Regions from separate parts of the Rhizobium hidalgonense genome, predicted to be linked through region 2. Evidence: riboswitches for the same ligand, from Rfam matches in the RefSeq annotation. Region 2 holds a riboswitch; the other holds the start of a gene.
The links. A riboswitch is a leader RNA that binds a small molecule or an ion and turns the genes downstream of it on or off. The one in region 2 is predicted to bind FMN.
Positions count from the first base shown of each region.

Region 1 (11,173 bases), 1.1 Mb from region 2:
GGCGCTGCGGCCGGAGGTCCTGCTTCTCGACGAGCCGACCTCGGCGCTCGATCCGATCTCGACCGCCAAGGTGGAAGAGCTCATCGCGCAGCTGAAAGGCGACTTCACCATCGCGATCGTCACCCACAACATCCAGCAGGCAAGCCGCATCTCCGACAACACCGCCTTCATATATCTCGGCGAACTGGTGGAATACGGCCCGACCGCGGAGATTTTCCAGTCGCCGAAGGTCAAACGCACGGAAGATTACATCACCGGCCGCTACGGCTGATCTGTCAGGGGTGGATCACCACTGCAGATCCAGCCGGTCCAGCCCGTGGAAATGATAGACATCCTTGACCACGGGCGTCCTTGCCAGCCTCAGGCCGGCGAGCCTTTCGAACAGGATCGGCAGCACGACGTTGAGTTCCAGCCGTGCCAGCGGTGCGCCGATGCAAAAATGGATGCCGGCGCCGAAGGAGAGGTTCGCCGCCTCGTTGCGGTCGGGCCGGAAGGCGAGGGGATCGGTGAATTTCGCCGGATCGAGATTGGCGGCGGCGAGAATGAGGCTGACCTTGTCGCCGCGCCGGAAGGTGACGCCATCGATTTCGGCGGGCTCGAGCGCCCAGCGCTGGAAGATATGCACAGGCGCGCAGATGCGCAGGGTTTCCTCAACGGTGCGCGCCGTGGTCGCCTCGTCGCGGAAGAGTTCGGCCGGATTTGAGCCGCTGTCGAGGATGGTGCGCACCGAATTGCCGATCTGGTGCACCGTCGCCTCATGTCCGGCATTGAGCAGTACGATCGTCGTCGAGATTAGCTCTTCCTCAGTGAGATACTGACCCTTGTGCTCGGTATGGATCATGTGGGTGAGCAGGTCATCGCGCGGCGCGGCGCGGCGTTCCGCGATGACAGTCCTGACATAGTCGGAAAATTCCTTCGCCGCCCGTTCGGCCTCGTCCTCCTGCTCGCGCGTGCGGCCGAACATATACATGCGGACATAGGCGTGTGACCAGGCAAGCAGCTGCGGCCCCATCTCCTCGGGAATGCCGATCATCCGGGCGATCATCGTCACCGGGATAATGTCGGCAAAGGCCGAGAGCAGCTCGACCTCACCCTTGCCCGCGAAGCCGTCGATCAGCCGGTTGGCAAGCTCGGCAAGCTCCGGCTTCATCTTCTCGACATGGCGGGAGACGAAGGCGCGGTTGACGAGCGTGCGCAACCGCGTGTGCTCCGGCGGTTCGAGTTCGAGCAGGGAATACCGTTCCGAGAGATCGAAACTGGCAAGATGCGGCATCGGTTCGGCAAGGCCGAGTTCCTCGCGGCTGGCAATATGCAGGATCTGCCGGCCGAAACGGCGGTCGCGCAGCAGCCCGTTCACATGGTCGTAGCCGGTGAAGAAATACTGCTTCTGCTCGCTCCAGTAGAAGGTCGGGCAATGGGCATGCAATACGGCATAGACGGCATTCGGGTTGCCGTAGAAGCCCGGATTGCGGGCGTCCAGCGAGACGTGGCGGCGGGCAGGGTCGATCGAGAGAAAGGGCGGTATCATCATGCCCCGAGGCTTAGCGGATTTGCCGGGCCTCGAAAAGGTAGGGGGAGGGGGTGTTCTCGAACGCGCGTCGAGGCCGCGCGGTCGGATGCTCCATCACTTGAGGATTTGCTCACAACCCCGAGAATCGATTCCAGTTTCCGGGGTTATGTACTAGCCGGCGCGCGACAGCGTTCCCATGCGCCGCAAGGCCTCGACCTGGTCGTCGACCGTCGGCACGAGTTCGCCGGCGGTGGTGCTGGGCGTCGCCGGTGCCGGGGCTGCTGCTTCCGCTTCGCCGAAGGTGACCGTGCAGTTACGGCCGGCGCCCTTCGCCGCATAGAGCGCCCGGTCGGCAGCCGAGATCAATTTGTCGATATTGGCTTCGATCGAGGAGGCGAGCGCAATGCCGATGCTGACGGTCGCCGGAACGATCGCTTCACCGGTGCTTACCGGAAGACGGCAGAATTCGGTGCGAATCGCTTCAGCGATTGCCTCGGCTTCCGTCTGGTCCGTGACTGCAGCGAAGGCTGCGAATTCTTCGCCGCCCATACGGCCGAAGATGTTGTTCGGAATGTATTGGCGGGCCATGTGGGCGAAGGCGGTGAGCACCGCGTCGCCGGACTGGTGGCCGAAACGGTCGTTGACTCGCTTGAAATGGTCGAGATCGAAGAGCATCACCGCGACCTGGCGCTGCTCGTCATGGGCTTTTTCCTGAATGGCGCCGAAATAGCCGAGCAGGCCGCGGCGGTTGAGCACGCCCGTCAGCGAATCGGTCAGCGTGAGGGCGCGCAGGTGCCGTTCGGAGCGTTCCATGATCAGCCGGCAGGTGAAGGCGAAGGCGATGGTCAGCAGGAAGGCGCTTGCCATGGCGGAGGCGCCGCCGAGATTGGTCGCCTCGATATCGCTTGGCACGGTCAGCGCCATCGTCAGCGCCGAGCCGAAGCACAGGCAGCCCTGGATGACGAACACGCTCATCAGCTTGACCCGAGTGCGTTCGCGGCGCATGTCGCCGGCGGCAACCGCGAGCGCCAGCGCCGTCGCACCTGTCGCCGAAGCGAGATTGTAGAGCACCACCCGGTTTGAATAATCGCTGTTGACCCAGGGCAGGAAGACCCCGGCGAGCCAGATCGCCGGCGGCAGCAGCGCCCACCATTCGATCTTCTTGCGATCAAGCGCCAGAAAACCCGCCACCCAGGCGCTCTGGCCGAGCAGGGCAATGGCATTGCCGATTTCTATGGACAGAACGCTGGGAACTTGGCCGCGCATCGCGATCATGGCAAAGCCGATGCCGGTCAAAAGGAAGCCGAGGCCCCAATAGAGATAGGCTTCATTTCGGACGTTATGGCGCCAGGCGACGAATAGCACCAAAGCGAGCGTCATGGCCTCCGAGCACCAGATGGCGAGACCTGTAGCAATATTGAACACGGCAGCAACCCCTTGCCCGTCGGCCTTTCAATCGGCCCCTATTTGTTGGCTGCCATCCTTGCCGAGGAAGCTCGCCACTTCCTTAATGCTGCTGCGCTGCGGCATGCTTTTGGGCGGATATCTCCCGGTAGGCTTTCTGTCGGGTAAATGTGTGTGAGCACTCTCGAATGGAGTAAGCTTTCCTTCATCCTGTGATGCAGAAATCCCGGGGAAGGCGGCGCCATGGGCTCGCCGTTAACAGGCGCTTGTTGGAAAGAGGCTACAGCAAAGCCCGCCTTCTTAACGTTATCCTCATGCGTGTCTTGAAGAGGAGGGCCGGGACACTCTATGTAGGGATAAGACATTTTTTCTTTGATTCCCGGCGCCGGCCGGCGAGACGTTGACAAAGGACGCACATGAGAAACCCAGTCGATACCGCAATGGCCCTCGTGCCGATGGTCGTGGAACAGACCAACCGCGGTGAACGCTCCTACGACATCTATTCCCGCCTGTTGAAGGAACGCATCATCTTCCTCACCGGTGCCGTCGAAGACCATATGGCGACGCTCGTCTGCGCCCAGCTCCTCTTCCTCGAGGCCGAAAACCCGAAGAAGGAAATCGCCCTTTACATCAATTCGCCGGGCGGCGTCGTTACCGCCGGCATGGCGATCTACGACACGATGCAGTTCATCAAGCCGGCGGTTTCGACGCTCTGCATCGGCCAGGCCGCATCCATGGGCTCGCTGCTGCTGGCCGCCGGCCACAAGGATATGCGCTTCGCGACACCGAATTCCCGCATCATGGTGCATCAGCCCTCGGGCGGCTTCCAGGGCCAGGCTTCGGACATCGAGCGCCACGCCCGCGACATCCTCAAGATGAAGCGCCGCCTGAACGAAGTCTATGTCAAGCACACCGGCCGCACCTACGAAGAAGTTGAAAAGACGCTCGATCGTGACCATTTTATGGATGCGGACGAAGCCCAGGGCTGGGGCGTGATCGACAAGGTTCTGACGTCGCGCCTCGAAATGGAAGGCGAACAGGCCTAGTAATTAATTGGGATGGTGTTTTCCTCGCCACAGTTCTATCTCATTTGTGATCGAACAAGGCTTTCAACTGGCGACGAAGACGCTAATAGTAACCATTAATGCTATGTTGAATTTTTATGACATAGCATTCGGCATTCGAAGGGGAGTTCGTTGCCGCCGGAACCCGGACATGATTGGTTGGGCCCGGTTCGTACCCCCTGAAGCCTTCTCGGCAAAGGCTCCGGAAACGGAGTGCCGCCAGGAGCTGATAGAGTGGACCGCGATTTCGCCTTGAAATGCGGCGTGCTGGAAGGAAAGTGATATGAGCAAGGTCAGCGGCAGCAACGGCGGCGACTCCAAGAACACACTCTATTGTTCGTTCTGCGGAAAGAGCCAGCACGAAGTCCGGAAACTGATTGCCGGGCCGACCGTCTTCATCTGCGATGAATGCGTCGAATTGTGCATGGACATCATCCGCGAGGAGAACAAGTCCTCGATGGTCAAGTCCCGCGACGGCGTTCCAACGCCCCAGGACATCATCAAGGTCCTCGACGAATACGTCATCGGCCAGCGGCAGGCAAAGAAGATCCTGTCAGTCGCGGTTCACAACCATTACAAGCGCCTCGCGCACGCCTCCAAGAACGGCGAAGTCGAGCTGGCGAAGTCGAACATCATGCTCGTCGGCCCGACAGGCTGCGGCAAGACCTATCTTGCCCAGACGCTCGCCCGCATCATCGACGTTCCCTTCACTATGGCGGATGCGACGACGCTGACCGAGGCCGGTTATGTCGGCGAAGATGTCGAAAACATCATCCTGAAGCTTCTGCAGTCGGCTGACTACAATGTCGAGCGTGCCCAGCGCGGCATCGTCTACATCGACGAAGTCGACAAGATTTCGCGCAAGTCGGACAATCCGTCGATCACCCGCGACGTCTCGGGCGAGGGCGTGCAGCAGGCGCTGCTGAAGATCATGGAAGGCACGGTCGCTTCCGTTCCGCCGCAAGGCGGCCGCAAGCACCCGCAGCAGGAGTTCCTGCAGGTCGACACGACCAACATCCTGTTCATCTGCGGCGGCGCCTTCGCCGGCCTCGACAAGATCATCTCCGCCCGCGGCGAGAAGACCTCGATTGGCTTCGGCGCGACCGTCAAGGCCCAGGACGACCGCCGCGTCGGCGAAGTCCTGCGCGAACTGGAGCCGGAAGACCTGGTCAAGTTCGGCCTCATCCCCGAGTTCATCGGTCGTCTGCCGGTTCTGGCGACGCTTGAGGACCTCGACGAGGATGCGCTGATCCAGATCCTGTCCGAACCGAAGAACGCACTGATCAAGCAGTATCAGCGCCTGTTCGAGATGGAAGACGTCGAACTGACCTTCCACGAGGATGCCCTGCGCGAAATCGCCCGCAAGGCGATCGTCCGCAAGACCGGCGCCCGCGGCCTTCGCTCGATCATGGAGAAGATCCTGCTCGACACGATGTTCGAACTGCCGACGCTGGAAGGCGTGCGCGAAGTCGTCATCTCCGAGGAAGTGGTGCGCGGTTCGGCCCGCCCGCTTTACATCTATGCCGATCGTCAGGAAGAAAAGGCCAACGCTTCGGCGTAACCTTTGCGCTTTCGCACGATTATTTTGGGGGCTTGCCATCGGCAGGCCCCTTTCTATTTGAAAAACCACCCGAGGCACTGTTAGTATTTTGCCGGTGGGGACCGAAATTGACTTTGCCGATGTTTCGCAGGCTCCGATGTTGCGTAAGGAAGAGTGCTTGGCAATGATGCCGAGATTCCGTAAACCTATTGTCGGCGCTTGTATTTTAGCCGGTCGGAAGTGGTAAGCGCCGGTCCAGCCACGCGCTTCATAGTGTTGGCGTTCCGTTGTAATAAAGCTGTCACATCCGGGGAACGCGGGCGTTTAGCGTGGCTTGAAAAGCGTAGTCAGAACCTCCACTTGTAGCAACAAGTGAGAGTGCCGGCCGGTCCCAAGCGGCCGTGCAGAGAGCCCGGCAACGGGACGATGGAAAGGACTTAAAAATGACGAAGAAAACGTCTGTAGCGAGCAGTACTGCCTACCCTGTTCTGCCTTTGCGCGACATCGTGGTTTTCCCGCATATGATCGTGCCGCTGTTCGTCGGACGGGAAAAGTCGATCCGTGCGCTCGAAGAGGTCATGGGTTCCGACAAGCAGATCATGCTGGTCACGCAGATCAACGCCAGTGACGACGATCCGGATCCGTCCGCGATCCACAAGGTCGGCACCGTGGCGAACGTATTGCAGCTCTTGAAGCTGCCCGACGGCACCGTCAAGGTTCTGGTCGAAGGCCGCGCCCGCGCCGAGATCGACACCTATACCAGCCGCGAGGATTTCTATGAGGCGCTCGGCCACGTGCTTGAGGAGCCGAATGACGATCCGGTCGAGCTAGAAGCCTTGTCGCGTTCGGTCGTCTCCGAATTCGAAAGCTACGTGAAGCTCAACAAGAAGATTTCGCCGGAAGTGGTCGGCGCCGCCAGCCAGATCGACGACTATTCCAAGCTCGCCGATACGGTCGCGTCGCATCTGTCGATCAAGATCACCGAGAAGCAGGAGATGCTGGAAACCACCAGCGTCAAGGCCCGCCTCGAAAAGGCGCTCGGCTTCATGGAAGGCGAGATTTCGGTCCTGCAGGTCGAAAAGCGCATCCGCTCGCGCGTCAAGCGCCAGATGGAGAAGACCCAGCGCGAATACTATCTGAACGAACAGATGAAGGCGATCCAGAAGGAGCTCGGCGACGGCGAGGAAGGCCGCGACGAGATGAGTGAACTGGAAGAGCGCATCTCCAAGACCAAGCTGTCCAAGGAAGCCCGTGAAAAGGCCGATGCGGAGCTGAAGAAGCTGCGCCAGATGAGCCCGATGTCGGCTGAAGCCACCGTCGTGCGCAATTATCTGGACTGGCTGCTCGGCATTCCCTGGGGCAAGAAGTCGAAGATCAAGGCAGATCTCAACAATGCCGAGAAGATCCTCGAAGCCGATCACTTCGGTCTCGACAAGGTCAAGGAGCGCATCGTCGAATATCTGGCCGTGCAGGCCCGCGCCACCAAGATCAAGGGTCCGATTCTCTGCCTCGTCGGCCCTCCGGGCGTCGGCAAGACCTCGCTCGCCCAGTCGATCGCCAAGGCGACCGGCCGTGAGTATGTCCGCATGGCGCTGGGCGGCGTTCGCGACGAAGCCGAAATCCGCGGTCATCGCCGCACCTATATCGGCTCGATGCCCGGCAAGGTCATCCAGTCGATGAAGAAGGCCAAGAAATCCAACCCGCTGTTCCTGCTCGACGAGATCGACAAGCTCGGCCAGGATTATCGCGGCGATCCGTCTTCGGCCCTGCTCGAGGTGCTCGATCCGGCGCAGAATTCGACTTTCATGGACCACTACCTGGAAGTCGAATACGACCTGTCGGACGTGATGTTCATCACGACGGCGAATACGCTGAACATCCCCGCGCCGCTGATGGACCGCATGGAGATCATCCGTATCGCCGGCTACACCGAAGATGAAAAGCGCGAAATCGCCAAGCGGCACCTGCTGCCGAAGGCCATCAAGGAACATGCGTTGCAGCCGGAAGAATTCTCGGTCAGCGACGACGCCCTGATGGCGATCAGCCAGCAGTACACCCGGGAAGCCGGTGTGCGCAGCTTCGAACGCGAATTGATGAAGCTCGCCCGCAAGGCGGTCACCGAGATCATCAAGGGCAAGACGAAGTCCGTGCATGTAACGGCGGCCAACATCTCCGACTATCTGGGCGTCCCGCGCTTCCGCCATGGCGAAGCCGAGGGCGAAGATCAGGTCGGCGTTGTCACCGGTCTTGCCTGGACGGAAGTCGGTGGTGAACTGCTGACCATCGAAGGCGTGATGATGCCGGGCAAGGGCCGCATGACGGTCACCGGCAATCTGAAGGAAGTCATGAAGGAATCGATCTCGGCGGCGGCCTCCTATGTCCGCTCGCGCGCTGTCGATTTCGGTATCGAGCCGCCGCGCTTCGACAAGAGCGACATCCACGTGCACGTGCCGGAAGGCGCAACGCCGAAGGATGGCCCCTCGGCCGGCGTCGCCATGGCGACTGCGATCGTCTCGATCATGACCGGTATCCCGGTGAACAGGCATGTGGCCATGACCGGTGAAATCACCCTTCGCGGCCGTGTGCTGCCGATCGGCGGTCTTAAGGAAAAGCTGCTCGCAGCGCTTCGCGGCGGCATCAAGAAGGTGCTGATTCCGGAAGAAAACGCCAAGGACCTGGCGGAGATTCCGGATAACGTGAAGAACAGCATGGAGATCATCCCGGTGTCCCGCATGGGCGAGGTGATCAAGCATGCGCTGATCCGGCGGCCGGAGCCGATCGAATGGGATGGCACGGTGGAAACGCCTGTGATCGCAACGGTCGAAGGCCTCGACGAGACGGGCGCAACCATAGCGCATTGAGCCGCCTGGGCCACATTTATGCCCCATTGGCTGAAAAGACGGAAAAAGGCTGGCGAAAACGCCAGCCTTTTTTGTGAAAACGTCATGTAGACGCTTGCTTTTCCTTGATTTGCAGGGCTTTTGGGTTCCCGGCGGGCCTGATGAAACCTATTCTGCGCCTAGCTTACATTTGAGTCGTTTCGTACCATTTAGAAAGGGGTGGAAACATGAACAAGAATGAACTCGTGTCCGCAGTCGCCGAAAAGGCAGGACTGACGAAGTCTGACGCGGCTTCCGCTGTTGACGCGGTTTTTGACGTTGTCCAGGGTGAACTCAAGAACAAGGGCGACATCCGCCTCGCAGGGTTCGGCAGCTTCACCGTTTCTCATCGTGCCGCATCGAAGGGCCGCAACCCGTCGACGGGCGCTGAAGTTGACATTCCGGCTCGCAACGTGCCGAAGTTCACGCCCGGCAAGGGCCTGAAGGACGCCGTCAACGGCTGATCTGAGATTATCCGCCAGCCGTAAACGAGACCGGCTGTGCAGGATTTGGGAGGGGTTCGGTTTGCCGGACCCCTTTTGCTATAGGGCCTTGCCGCCCCACGCGCTTTGATCTACGACATTTCTGTTCTCAGGGCGGGGTGAAATTCCCCACCGGCGGTAAGGGTCTCGGCCCGAGCCCGCGAGCGCCTTCCCAGCTCAGGCTAGGAGGGGTCAGCAGATCCGGTGTGATTCCGGAGCCGACGGTATAGTCCGGATGGAAGAGAATGAGCATGGCCGCGTGCGGGCAGGGGACTGCCGGCATTGTGTGCCGTCGCCTCATGCGTCCTGATTTATGTTGGTCCCTAGTTGCGGATGAAGAGCATGAATCAGAAATCCCTTGCAGCCTCGCAGTCCCGCGCCTTTGCCGGCGCCGCTTTCATGGTGCTTGGAGGTGTGGCCTTCTCGCTCCTTAACGTCGTCACCCAGTGGCTGACCATGAAGCTCGCCTTTCCCCCGGCCTCTGCGGCCTTCTGGCAATACGGCTTCGCCTTCCTTTTCTCCTTGCCCTTCCTGCGCAAGGTCGGCCTTTCCGCCATGCGTACCGATTACCCATGGCGGCATGTCGTGCGCGTGGTCTTCGCCGCGCTCGGCGTCGAGGCCTGGGTGTCCGGCCTCGCTACGGTCCCGATCTGGCAGGCGATCGCCCTCGTCATGACCTCGCCCTTCTTCATCATTCTTGGCGCCCGGCTCTTCCTCGGCGAACGCGTCGGTCCCGCCCGCTGGATGGCGACCGGCGTCGGCTTTGCCGGAGCAATGATCATCCTGCAGCCCTGGTCGGACAGCTTCTCCTGGTCGGCGCTGTTGCCTGTTCTCTCGGCGCTGCTCTGGGGCGCGTCGTCGCTGATCACCAAGAACCTCACTGGCATCGAGAAGCCGGAGACGATCACCGTCTGGCTGCTGGTGCTGCTGACGCCGATCAATGGCGGGCTGGCGCTTGCGGCGGGTTTTGCCGTGCCGACGGGCGCAACGCTTGCGCTTTTCCTGCTGGCGGGCCTGCTGACGGTCGTGGCGCAATATCTGCTGACCCTTGCCTATGCCAGTGCCGACGCCGCCTATGTGCAGCCGTTCGACGACCTGAAGCTGCCGCTGAACGTACTCGCCGGCTGGCTGTTCTTCGGTTACGCGCCGGCCGGCTATTTGTGGCTGGGCGCCGCGCTTATTCTCTCCGCGTCGCTCTTCATCATGAGGAACGAGATGCGTCGGGAAAGGCAAGCTGCGTGACGCGAACCCTGTGAAATCTCGCGGGCTGTCATGTGTCTGTCATGGCAGTCCCGCAAAAAACCTCTGTTCGATCTTTCGACATTGGGGGTTTCCATGACAATTTCATCGCGCAAGGCAGCACTGGCTGCCGTGCTTGTCGCATCCGTTGCGTTTCCGGCTGCTGCCGAACCGGTTTTCAACCGCATCGCCTCTTTCTCGGTCGCCGCGAACCTGCCCGCCGACAAGGACAAGCATTCAGTCACCTCGGCCGAAATCATCACCGCGACCGACGACGGCAATACGCTGATCTATAGCGACAGCCCGCTCGGCGCGATCGGCTTCATCGACATTACCGATGCCAAGGCCCCGAAGGCCGGCGGCGCGCTGATGATGGACGGCGAGCCGACATCGGTCACCTCGAGCGCCGGCAAGGCGCTGGTCGCCGTCAACACCTCCGAGAGCAAGGCGAAGCCGTCGGGCCGCCTTGCGATCGTCGACGTGGCGACCAAAAAGATCGAGAACAGCTGCGATCTCGGCGGTCAGCCGGATTCGATCGCGCTGAACAAGGACAAGACACTCGGCACCATCGCGATCGAAAACGAGCGCGATGAAGAGGTCAATGACGGCAAGATCCCGCAGATGCCCGCCGGCGACCTGGTCGTCTTCCAGCTCAAGAACGGCACCGTCGATTGCGGCACCATCAGACACGTGGCGTTGACCGGCCTTGCGGGCGTCGCTCCTGAGGATCCGGAGCCGGAATTCGTCGCCTTAAACGGCCTGAACGAGATCGCCCTGACGCTGCAGGAAAACAACGAGATCGTCATCATCGACGCCAATACGGCCGAGGTGAAGACGCATTTCTCCGCCGGCAGCGTCGATCTCACCGGCATCGACATCAAGCGCGACGGGGCATTGAAGTTCACCGGCGAGAAGAAGGCCGTTGCGCGCGAACCCGACGCCGTGAAATGGCTAGACGACAACCGTCTGGTCGTTGCCGATGAAGGCGACTACGAGGGCGGCTCGCGCGGCTTCACCATCTTCGACAAAACGGGCAAGCTTCTCTACGAATCGGG
Region 1 covers NZ_CP054027.1:2,725,849-2,737,021, reverse strand. Annotated here, with positions in the region: partial or broken gene FFM81_RS13200 (phosphate ABC transporter ATP-binding protein) at 1-271, shown strand, start outside; gene FFM81_RS13195 (cytochrome P450) at 287-1,531, opposite strand; gene FFM81_RS13190 (GGDEF domain-containing protein) at 1,682-2,935, opposite strand; gene clpP (ATP-dependent Clp endopeptidase proteolytic subunit ClpP) at 3,331-3,960, shown strand; gene clpX (ATP-dependent Clp protease ATP-binding subunit ClpX) at 4,262-5,539, shown strand; gene lon (endopeptidase La) at 5,962-8,379, shown strand; gene hupB (DNA-binding protein HupB) at 8,586-8,861, shown strand; FMN riboswitch at 8,981-9,130, shown strand; gene FFM81_RS13165 (DMT family transporter) at 9,213-10,121, shown strand; gene FFM81_RS13160 (esterase-like activity of phytase family protein) at 10,215-11,173, shown strand, end outside.
Region 1: another riboswitch for FMN. It lies ahead of FFM81_RS13165 (DMT family transporter); the one in region 2 lies ahead of FFM81_RS07705 (6,7-dimethyl-8-ribityllumazine synthase).

Region 2 (11,173 bases):
CCGACAAAAGCGTGCTCGATTTCGGCTGCAATCAAGGCGGCCTGCTGCGGCATCTCTATGCGATCCGCCCCTTCCGCAAGGCGCTCGGCATCGACATCGCCGACACCTCGATCGCCAAGGCCGAGAGGCTGAAGGGCAATCTGCCGATCCAGCATCAGGTCGGCAGCAGGCTGGAAGGCTGGAGCGAAGAATTCGATCTCGCCGTCAGCCACGAAGTCATCTATCTCGTCCCCGATATCGACGCCCACTCTGCCGATATAAGGCAGGCGCTGAAGCCCGGCGGCGTCTATTATGCGGTCACCGGATGCCATACCGACAACCCGCTCTGGCCGAAATGGCGCGAGCTCGTCGCCAACCGTACCAACACAGTCGTGCAGGATCGGTCGATCACCGATTACGGTCGCGCCTTCGAAAAGGCGGGCTTCGACGTCTCCGCCCGCAAACTCGAATATGACGGCTTCATCCCCTTCGTGGCGGACGGCTGGACGCCCGACTTTGCCGATGCGCTGGATTATTACACCCAGACGAAAATCGTCTTCAGGCTGGTGAAGCGCTAGATACCACCGGCTGAAGCCGCATCAGCTCGACATCGAAATGCGGCGGATTGTTCGGAGCGACCTGGACGAAGCGGCCTCTGACGCGGAATATTTCCTGGATGAGATTGCGCTCGGCCAGCTCGCGCGGCGCGCCGTCGAACCTCAGCTGCCCCTTTTCGAGCAGCGAGATTCGATCACTGACGGCGATCGCCTGGTTGATGTCATGGATCGCCATGACGATGGTCACGCTTTTTTCGCGGCTCAGCCGATGCACGAGATCGAGCACCTCGACCTGATAGCCGATATCCAGGAAGGAGGTCGGCTCGTCGAGCAGCAGGATCTCCGCTTCCTGGGCGAGAGCGGCCGAAATCCAGGCTCTCTGCCGTTCGCCGCCGGACAGTTCGCGAAGGCTGCGGTCAGCCAAATCAGACAGCCCGGTGCTTTCGAGCGCCCATTCGATCGCCTCTTCGTCGCGGCTGTCATAAGAGCGAAACAGGCCGACATGCGGGTAGCGGCCCTGCCGCACGAGCTGGGCGACGGTCATCTCGTCGGGTGCGGTCGGCTGCTGCGGCAGGAAGGCGAGCCTTTTGGCCAGCATCCGACGCGACATGGAGGCGACGGCAACGCCGTCGAGCGATGCCCTGCCTTCGGCTGGCCGGATCAGACCCGCCAGCGCATGCAGCGCCGTGCTCTTGCCTGAGCCATTCGGGCCGATCAGCGCCCGGATCTCGCCCTTTTCGAGCGACAGGCTGAAGCTCTCGAGGGCCTTTCGCTTGTTGTACATCACCGAGAGATCGGAACAGGACAATGGCATTTCGGCCTCACATAGTTTTGCGCAGCAGCGCGAGCAGAAGCGGCACGCCGAAAACGGCCGTAACCACGCCGATCGGGATTTCCTCGGCTTGGCCGAGCAGCCGGCCGATGAGATCGCCGAGCGTGACGATGACGGCGCCGAGCACGATTGTCAGCACAATCGACAGCATGAAATTCCGCCCCGCCAGGAACCGGGCGAGATGCGGCACGATGAGACCGACGAAGACGATCGGCCCAACTGCGCCGACGGCACTCGCCGCAAGCGCGCAGGAGACGACCAGCACGATCGAGAATTGCCTGCGATAGCCGAGCCCGAAGGAGCGCGCGACAGGCGCATCGAACTGCAGCAGCATCAGCGGCCGGGAGATGACCGGCAGCATGGCGAGCCCGACGATGGTGAAGGGCAGCAGGAAGAGCGCGTGCTCCCAAGTGCGGGCGTAAAGGCTGCCCGACAGCCATTCGAGGATGATCTCGATGCGGGCCGATCCCCATCCGGCGATGAGGCCGATCGCCACCGCATGCAGCACCGCACCGACCGCCACGCCGCAGAGCGTGATGCGCAGCGCGCTGAGCCCGAGACGGAAGGCGAGCAGATAGATGACGCCGCCGGCAAGCAGGCCGCCGGCAAGGCCTGCCGCCGGCAGCCACGCGACCGGCAGTTCGGCCAGCGTGTTCGAGCCCGGCTCGAAGATATAGACGGTAAAGAGCAGGAAGACCGTCACCGACAGCGTCGCCCCCTGCGACACGCCCATCAGCGACGGGTCGGCCAGCGGATTGCGGGTGATGGTCTGCAACAGATATCCCGCCAGCGAAAAGTGGATGCCGGCGAGAATGCCGGTGACGATGCGCGGCAGCCTGATATCGAGAATGATCAGTCGCGCTTCCGGCGAGCCGCCGCCGGTCAAGACGGCCGCGACGTCAGCCATAGGGACATCGGCGACGCCGAGGAAGATCGCGGCCGCAAGCGACAGCACCGCCAAGATGGTGAGCACGGCCGCCATGCCAAGGCTTGCCGAACCGGCCGATGTCGATGCCGGCGCGCTCATCGCGGCCCACCCGCAAGGCTCAACCGCCCGCGCTGGACGAGATAGATGAAGATCGGGCCACCAAGCAATGCGGTGACGATGCCGACCGGCAACTCGCGCGGAATGGCGATGCTGCGCGCGAAAACATCGGCGGCGGTCACGATCAGCGCGCCGAGGGCAGCGCTCAATCCGATTTCCCATCCCGTGCCGCGGGGTTTCAGCAGCCGGGCGATGTGGGGAGCGGCAAGACCGACGAAGGCGACCGGCCCCGCGATCGGCGCGACGCCCGCGACCGGAATGACGGCCAGAATGAGGATCAGCGGCTTCCACAGGCCGAGCTGCAGACCCATGCCGGCCGCAGCATGGTCACTCAGCATGAACATGCCGATGACGCGCCGGAGCAGGAGCGCACCGACGACGCCGGTAATCGTCCAAGGCAGCATGTAGAGGAGATGCGACCAGGTGCGCCCCTGGAAACCGCCGGCAAGCCAGAAGAGCAGCGATGCCGATTGCGGGCCGGTCAGCAGCAGCACATAGGTGGTGATCGCGCCCAAAAACAGCGAGACGCTGACGCCGCCAAGCGCAAGCTGCAACGGCCGCCCCTGCCCGCCGCGCGACACCCAGAACGTCACCGAAGCTGCCGCAAGCCCGCCGGCAAGGCCGATGAAAGGATAATAGGCAGGCGAAAGCCAGGGCAGGAAGACGAAACAGCAGACGATCGGTGCGACCGCCCCCGACGTGACACCGGTAATGCCGGGATCGGTCAGCGGATTGCGCGTCAGCGTCTGCAGCACATAGCCGGAAACGGCAAGGCCCGCACCGCCGGCAGCCGCCGCCAGGCTCCGCGGCAGGCGCAGCGTCCAGACGAGAATGGATTCGATCTTGCCGTCGGGCGCCAGCAGCACGCGAAGTGCGGTCTCGACCGAAAGCGTCTTGGCGCCGACCAGCAAGCCGAGCATCGCCGCCAGCATGGCGGCGACGACGATGAGCCCTATGGCCAGGAATGATTGCCGGGGGCTCATCGCAGGCCTTGTCGTTGGGCTTAGTTCTGCAGCTCGGCCGGGATCAGCTTGGCGGCTTCCGCCTTGACGTCGACCGCCGGGAACGTATCGGGATAGAGGTAGTGCGCGGCCTCGCGCAGCACGATTTCGCGAGCGATCGGGCCGTTGGTCTCGACCCACTGGTCGCCGACATAGAAGACCCGGTTGTTCTTGACCGCTGACAGCTGCGACCAGATCGGATTGCTCTCATGCGGGCGATCCGGGCCGGAATCATAAACGAAAATGACCTCGGGATCCTTTTCCAGCATGGTTTCCAGGCTGAGGTCGATGCCGAACTCGCCGCCCGGGCTCTTCGGCCCCGGAATATTGTCGCCGCCGATCGCAGCGACGATCGAGGTCGAGGTGTTTTCCGTGTGGAAGGCGAAAGGCGTCGCGCCGCCCCACATGATCAGGAAACGCGGGTGGCCCTTCGGCGCCTTGGCGGCGAACTCCGACAGATGCTTGCGAAAATCGGCGTTTAGCTGCTCGCCGCGCGCGGGCTTGCCGAGCAGCTTGGAAAGGGCAGCGGTCTCGCTGTAGCTCTCTTCGAGCAGCTCCATATTGTAGGCGACATAGGGTGCGATGTTTTGAAGCTGCGCGGCATTGCCGACCGTATAGCGGCGGATCGCGATGATCAGATCCGGCTTGGCTTCGGAGAGAAGTTCGAGATTGGGCTTGGCGCGCTGGCCGATCTGCTTCATCCCAGAGGTGAGGCCGAGCAGGAAATCGGGCTCGCGGCCTGACGTCATATAGGTGCTGGCGACCGGCTTGATGCCGAGTGCCAACGCAACATCGTCGGCGAAATAGGAAATCGAGGCAATGCGCTTCGGCAGCGCCGGGACTTCGACGGCTACGCCGCGATCATCTACGATGACGCCGCGGTCGTCGACGATCGAGATTTTACCGCCATCATCCGCTTGTGCAGCGCCGGCCGCCAACATTGCGGACAAGCCCAGGGCCGAGAAAAATCTGCGCGCGTATCGAGTCATGTCTGAAAACTCCCCTCTGATGCGCACAGGCTTTAGCCAAAAAAGCGGAGTTTCACAATCATGATTCTTTTGTGCGATTTCGGAGAAGCACCGGCTCCTGGGCTCAATCCTCCCGCAGGGTGAACACTGCGCAAGGATCGGCGATGCCGCGGAGGCTGTGCTCTCCGAGCGGCATCAAGGAAGCCGTCGTATTCGCGGCAAGCGCGCCGGAGATCAGCACGGTCCGGCCGAGCGGCTTGCAGAGCCCTTCAAGCCGACTGACCAGATTGACCGCGGGGCCGATAGCGGTAAAGTCCAGCCGGTCGGCCGCGCCGATATTACCCCAGAGGATCTCGCCGAAATGCAGCGATGCGCCGAATGGCAACGGCGCCAGCCCCTGCGCCTGGCGCACTTGGTCGAGATGGGCCATGCCGGCACGGCTGGCAGCGACGGCCCGGAGCGCCGCCTCGCACGCTTCCCGATCAGCCCGAACCTCGTCGCCGGAAACGGCCGTGACCGGAAAGATCGCCAGCACGCCGTCGCCGATGAATTTCAGCACCTCGCCGCCGAAAGCGTGCACGGCGCCGGCGACGCGGTCGAAATAGGCGTCGAGCGCTGATATCATTGCCTGCGGCTCTGTCACTTGCGAAAGCGCGGTGAAATCCCGCAAATCGGCGCAGAGAAGAGCCGCACGAATGGTTTCGCCGGTGCCGCGGGCAAGCGCGCCCGACTGAACACGGGCCGCGCTGCGCCGGCCAAGATAGGCTTCCAGCAGCGCCGCGCGCGCCTCCCGCGCCGCAAGGGCTGCAAGCGGTGCGGCGGCAAAACGCGCAACCTCCTTCAGCCGGACGGCTTCACCGGGAGCGAATTCGCCCGCCCCTGCCCCCTTGCCGATGCCCGCCCAGCCGAGCATGGCGCCGTCCTGTGAAGGCCCGATCTTTTCCTCCCAAACCGGCCCGAGCCCGGCCAGCCATTCACGCCCGGCATCGCTTTGAGGTGCGGCGGCAAAAGTGAGCGCCTCGATGACCGCGCCGGTCTCGGCCCGCCACAGCCAGGTGCGCCGCGCAATGATCGGATGCGGCACCGAAAGCGTCAGCGCGCCACCGGAAAGCGCCAAGCCATCGGCCAGCAGCCGGCGCCCGAGTTCGGCCAGAAACCGATCGGGCCCAGGCGAAGCCGCAGCCTCGTCAACCAGCCAGGCAAGGGAGGAAGGCAGATCCATGGGTTAACATCGCATCGCCCGAAAACGTTCGCAAGCCCGGGGCATCCGCCCGCTGATGCTCCCGCAGCCCGTCTCGGCTCTTGCGCCTGCCGCTTCTCCCCAAAACCCCTGTCAACCCCACCACCGAAACACCTGTGGAAAACCATTCACCACGGTGGAAAACAACCAGATGAACACTTTAAAATTGCGCGACATTGATTCGATTATGTGCCAGCTTGTCATAAGCGATTGAGGGGTTGCTATGAGCACGACATACTGGCCGAAAGACCCGCTGGACGGGAATGATATGACGCTGCTGACATCGATCCTTCGCCGGTGGTGCGCCCGTTACGGAATCGATTTTACCGCGGAAGAGAGCAAGCGGAAGGCGAAGGAACTCGTCGAGTGGTTCGAGTTCGGCGTCAAGGATCCGGCCGAGCTCGAAGAGCTGATCGACGGGAAATACTGGCTCGTCAGCAATATCTGAGCGCAGTGCTGATTTCCAAGAGAAAAGGCCGGGCGAAACATCGCACCGGCCTTCGTTTGTCTGCCCCTGTCCGAGGCTTTTAGTAGTCGTCCCGCCAGCGGCGCTCGCGATCCCAGCGCCGCTCATGGCGCCAGCGCGGGCCGTCCCAGTCGCCGTGACGCCGCTCCCAGCCCCAGCGGGGCGGGCCGCCGTAGAATGCCACCGGCGGCGGGCGTCGCCAATTGCGCCGGCATTCGCCCCAGCGGGTCAGGTGCCAGCCGCGGCCACAGGCGTAGTCGACCTTTGTGACAGTGCTCTCAACCTTGATTGTCCCCATCGGCATCGCCTCAGCTGTGCCGATCGAGAGGCTGCCAGCGAGCAAGGCAGCCGCGATAGAAAGTGCCTTCATCGAAAAACTCCAATTCATCCAGCCGCAACCACCCTAGGTTCGCCAAATTGAACTGGAGATGAACTGCGCATTCATGTTTACGGGAGAAATAGCAGCGCTTTCCGACGAATGAAGGGAGCACCGGCCGGCCGTTTTTCCAGCAACGGCAAGCGCTTGAGCAGCGCCCCGCCGCCGGCGGAAAATCGTTCATGTCCTGCCGTAAAAAGGATCCGGACCGGGATCGCGACCGGCTGCAACCTCGGTGAGCCGCCCGAGGTAATGGGCCCAGCCTTCCGCATGACCAGCGCATTGATCGGCGCTCGGCAGGCCGGTATGGGTGAGCCGCAGCAGCGTTCCGCCCCCCTGTTCGATCAGGTCGATCTCGACCAGGCTGGAGCCCGGCGGCACCACCTCGCTGCCGTCCCAGCCGAAGCTGTAGGCAAGCCGATGAACCGGCACCACCTCGCGAAACGAGCCGCGCGCAAATCGGGCGCCGGTGACGTTGACGAGATAGAGCCCGCCCGGCTCCGGCTCGACCTCGGCCTCCGTCCCCATCCAGCGCAGGATCTTCTCCGGATCGGTCATCAGCGCGAACACCGCCGCCGGAGGTGCTGCGATATGCGCCTCGCGGTGAACGACGAGGGGGTCTTGCATGTCTCTCTCCCATGGTTGTCATGGCCTGCCCTCGCCTCAGGCGGGATCAGCGGGTCATGCTGTTTTGACGTGGGTGTCCTCACCCGGAGCATGTAGGCAAACGTGTACGTTCAGCAAGGGCCACGGAGACATTCCTCACTAACGCTGACTCGTCACTGTACCCTCCGCTTACTCAGTGCACTCGCTCCTATCGTCGCTGGCCCCCTCATCTGCGTGCCGGCATAGGCATCTGACCTGGGTATGCCGGCACAACCGCCTTGCCGTTCGGGCCACTCACGCCTCGACCATCCCGCATCCGCGATGAAAGCATTTCGCCCTATTGCCAGCCCGCCGCCTTGCCCCTATTGTCCCCGCCGTTCTCAGGGCGGGGTGAAAGTCCCTACCGGCGGTATGCAGTTTCGATTGCGAGCCCGCGAGCGCCTTCTTCGGAAGGGTCAGCAGATCAGGTGAGATGCCTGAGCCGACGGTCATAGTCCGGATGAAAGAGAACGCGCGTTCCTGCCGCCCTTGCGGGCTGTCGGGGACGTTCGTGATCGCCTTGGGTGACGTGTCTGTACGCCAAAGGAGATTACCATGACACCCACCCGTTACGCCTTTATCAAAGCCGGCTGGCACGCCGATATCGTCGACCGTGCGCTCGAAGGTTTCCAACAGCTTGTTCCCGCCGAGCAAATCGACGTGTTCGATGTTCCTGGCGCCTTCGAAATGCCGCTGCTGTCGCGCGATCTTGCCGCGAGCGGGCGCTATGCCGCCGTCATCGCCGCCGCCTTCGTCGTCGATGGCGGGATCTACCGCCACGAATTCGTCGCCCAAGCCGTGGTCGATGGCCTGATGCGCGCCGGCATGGATACAGGCGTACCGGTGCTGTCGGTCTCTCTGACACCGCATCATTATCAGGAAACCGAGCATCATACCCAGATCTACCGCGCCCATTTCGTCGAGAAAGGGCGTGAAGCTGCAAAGGCGGCTCTAGTGATCGGCAAAACCCGCGCCGCTCTCGCCGCATAAGGGCATTCATCTTCCGCCGCCGGCTCGACGAGCCGCAGAATGACAACGAAGACGGCGGGAACCGGTCCCGCCGCCTCATCGGATCGACAGACCTTGCGTCATCCCGAGCGACGCCTTGCGTTACAGCGGAATCCGCAAAGCTAGCCAAGAATAATTGATTCGACGCCCCGCCCGCGCTGTGGTCCACTGACCGCCGACATGTATCGCCATTCTTAACGCATCCAAAACCTCAAGGAGCTGAAGATGAGCAATGCAATGCGCAATGAATCCCCTATCGAAAATTCGCAAACACGGCCCGTCGACACCAAGCTCGAAGTGGTCGTCATCCCCGTTGCCGACGTCGACCGCGCCAAACGTTTTTACCAGAGTCTGGGCTGGCGGCTCGACGCCGACTTCGACAATGATCCCGATTTCCGGGTGATCCAGTTTACCCCGCCCGGCTCCGGCTGTGCGATCATCTTCGGCAAGAACGTCACCGCCGCAGCCCCCGGCTCCGCCCAGGGGCTCTACCTCGTGGTCTCCGACATCGAGGCAGCTCGCCGTGATCTCATCGCCCGCGGCATCGAAGTGAGCGACGTGTTCCATGATGCTGCCGGCGTCTATGCCGGCAAAGACGAACCGTACCTCTTCGGACGGCTGCGCGTCGCCGGCCGCGATCCCGAGCACCGCAGCTATCGCTCCTTCGCCTCGTTCAAGGATCCCGACGGCAACGGTTGGCTGTTCCAGGAAGTCACCGCCCGCCTGCCTGGCCGCATCGACGCCGACGAGACGGCCTTCTCCACATCGAGCGACCTGGCGTCCGCCCTGCGCCGCGCGGCAATCGCCCACGGCGAACACGAGAAGCGCAACGGCGGCAAGCACGACGAGGGCTGGCCGGACTGGTACGCCGAATATATGGTCAGCGAACAGGCCGGCCGGGAGCTGCCATTGTAGGAGACGGCAGACGCTGGGAGCACCTGCCTCGCTCTTGGAGGCCCCTCAGGGCGGGGCCTCTTTCCTTTACCGGGGTGCCGCGCGGCACCCCCTCTGTCCAGCCGGACATCTCCCCCACAAGGAGGGAGATCGGCTGGGCGTAACGGCGTCCCCAAACAACTGAGCATTGTGATTGTCGATGCCGTTCGAGAGGGAGCGATGGTCAAGCCTCTTGCCTGCCAATCTCCACCTTGTGGGGGAGATGGCCGGCGGGAGAGAGGGTGGTGCCACACAGCACACCCTCTCTCCCTTTCATCCCAAGACGAGCCCAACCCAACGCCCGCAGCTCGCGACTCACCTGTAGAACATATCCCGCCACTGCTTCTCACCGATCAGGCAATCCGTCGGCGGCCCAGCTCCGGCGACCGTCTCCATCGTCGGCGGCGGGGACAGGCCGCTGATCTCCAGCACCAGCTTGCGGCGCACGGCGATGGCGAAATCCTCGATCTTGTGGACCGGCAGCACGAAGGCGCCGGGACCGCCGATGACGCAATCGGCGTAATATTTGTCGAGCCCGCCGGGCGCATCGGAAGGACGCAGCATGATGGCCAGCCCATTGATGATCATGCCTGATGCCACCGCCTTGTCGCGGACAGGCGTGACAGGATCACCTGAGTTGTTCGGGCCGTCGCCGGAAACGTCGATCACCTCGCGCCTGCCCTGGAAGGGACCGGTGCTGATCATGTTGGCGCCCTGGTCGATGGCGGTGGAGATCGAGGTTCGCCGCTGCGTGGCGATCGGCCGGGCGTCGAGCTTGTCGGCGAAAGCGATCGCATCCGCTTCCGTCTCGATCACCTGCCAGTCGATCATCGAATCCTGGACGACATAGCCCGCCCATTCGAAATAGCTGATGGCAATCCGGCCGGTCAGACCGCCCTTCACCGCATCGATAAATTCCTTGTGCTTGAGCGCCGCGACATAGCCCTCGCGCTGAATGCCGATCTCTTCGAAATCCATCGACCGCGAGGTGTCGACGGCAAGTACGATACTGACGTCGACCTCGTTTGCCCCTGCCTGCGCTGCCGGGACGAGGCCGGAAAGACCCATGAGCACCGCAACTGTCGTCAGCATCGGCAAATCCCCGCGCCATTCAAGCCAGCGAACTCTAACACAGCTGGATTGTCTCGGGACGCCCGCCCGCGCGCGCGGCTTCAATTTTAGGTGATGGCATCGGGAGCCTCAATGCAGGGGCAGCCACAAGGGCGTCTTCCACGCCTTCAGCGCCTCGAGAAAAACCTGCAGGCGCAAGGGCAGGAAGCGGCGTGTGGGATAGACCGCATGCACGAATATTTCCTCCGATGACCAGTCCGGCAGCAGGCGGATCAGTTCGCCTCTTCTAATCTCATCTTCGCAATAGGTGGAAGGTAGGAGCCCGATGCCGTGTCCGCGATAGGTGAAGGCGCTCACCGCCGCGAAATCCCGGCTCGAGACCGGCCCCGACACCTGCTGGCGGACCGATTTGCGGCCGCTGACGAGATGCCACTCCGCTTCGCCGTTGCGGCCGTTCAACAGCACGCACCGGTGGTACTTCAGGTCTTCGGGCGTTGAGGGAAGCGCCCTGCCCTTCATATAGTCCGGCGTGGCGACCAGATAGCGCACGCTCTTTCCGAGCCGCTGTGCGACGATCGAGGAGTCCTTGAGCTCGCCGAAGCGGATGCCGAGATCGATATTTTCGGCGATCAGATCGAGAAACAGGTTGGTGACGAAGAGATCGATCCGGATTTCGGGATAGGTCTTCAAGAAAGCCGAAACGAATTCGTAGAAGACCTCCTGTCCGAAGATGACGGGAACGGAGATCTTCAGCAAGCCTTCCGGCTTTCTATGCGTTTCCGTCAATACCTGCTCGGCGTCCATAAGATGGGCGAGCGGCTCGCTGCACTGATCAAAATAGGCGCGGCCCTGCGCGGTCAGGCTGAGCTTGCGGGTCGTCCGCTGCAGCAGCGTCACGCCGAGTTGCTCCTCCAGCGACGTCACCTTCCGGCTGACGGTGGAGACCGGCATGCCGAGAGAATGGGCAGCGCGGCTGAAGCTGCCGTAGCGCGCCACCGTCACGAAAACCGCGATGTCGTTGAGGTCTGCCATGCCGAGATTTTTGCATTAAT
Region 2 covers NZ_CP054027.1:1,626,677-1,637,849, reverse strand. Annotated here, with positions in the region: gene FFM81_RS07750 (class I SAM-dependent methyltransferase) at 1-557, shown strand, start outside; gene FFM81_RS07745 (ABC transporter ATP-binding protein) at 538-1,350, opposite strand; gene FFM81_RS07740 (FecCD family ABC transporter permease) at 1,358-2,395, opposite strand; gene FFM81_RS07735 (FecCD family ABC transporter permease) at 2,392-3,396, opposite strand; gene FFM81_RS07730 (ABC transporter substrate-binding protein) at 3,417-4,403, opposite strand; gene FFM81_RS07725 (adenylate/guanylate cyclase domain-containing protein) at 4,507-5,604, opposite strand; gene FFM81_RS07720 (hypothetical protein) at 5,846-6,070, shown strand; gene FFM81_RS07715 (GCG_CRPN prefix-to-repeats domain-containing protein) at 6,150-6,458, opposite strand; gene FFM81_RS07710 (SRPBCC family protein) at 6,645-7,091, opposite strand; FMN riboswitch at 7,443-7,585, shown strand; gene FFM81_RS07705 (6,7-dimethyl-8-ribityllumazine synthase) at 7,665-8,099, shown strand; gene FFM81_RS07700 (VOC family protein) at 8,343-9,032, shown strand; gene FFM81_RS07695 (DUF1194 domain-containing protein) at 9,366-10,142, opposite strand; gene FFM81_RS07690 (LysR family transcriptional regulator) at 10,251-11,153, opposite strand.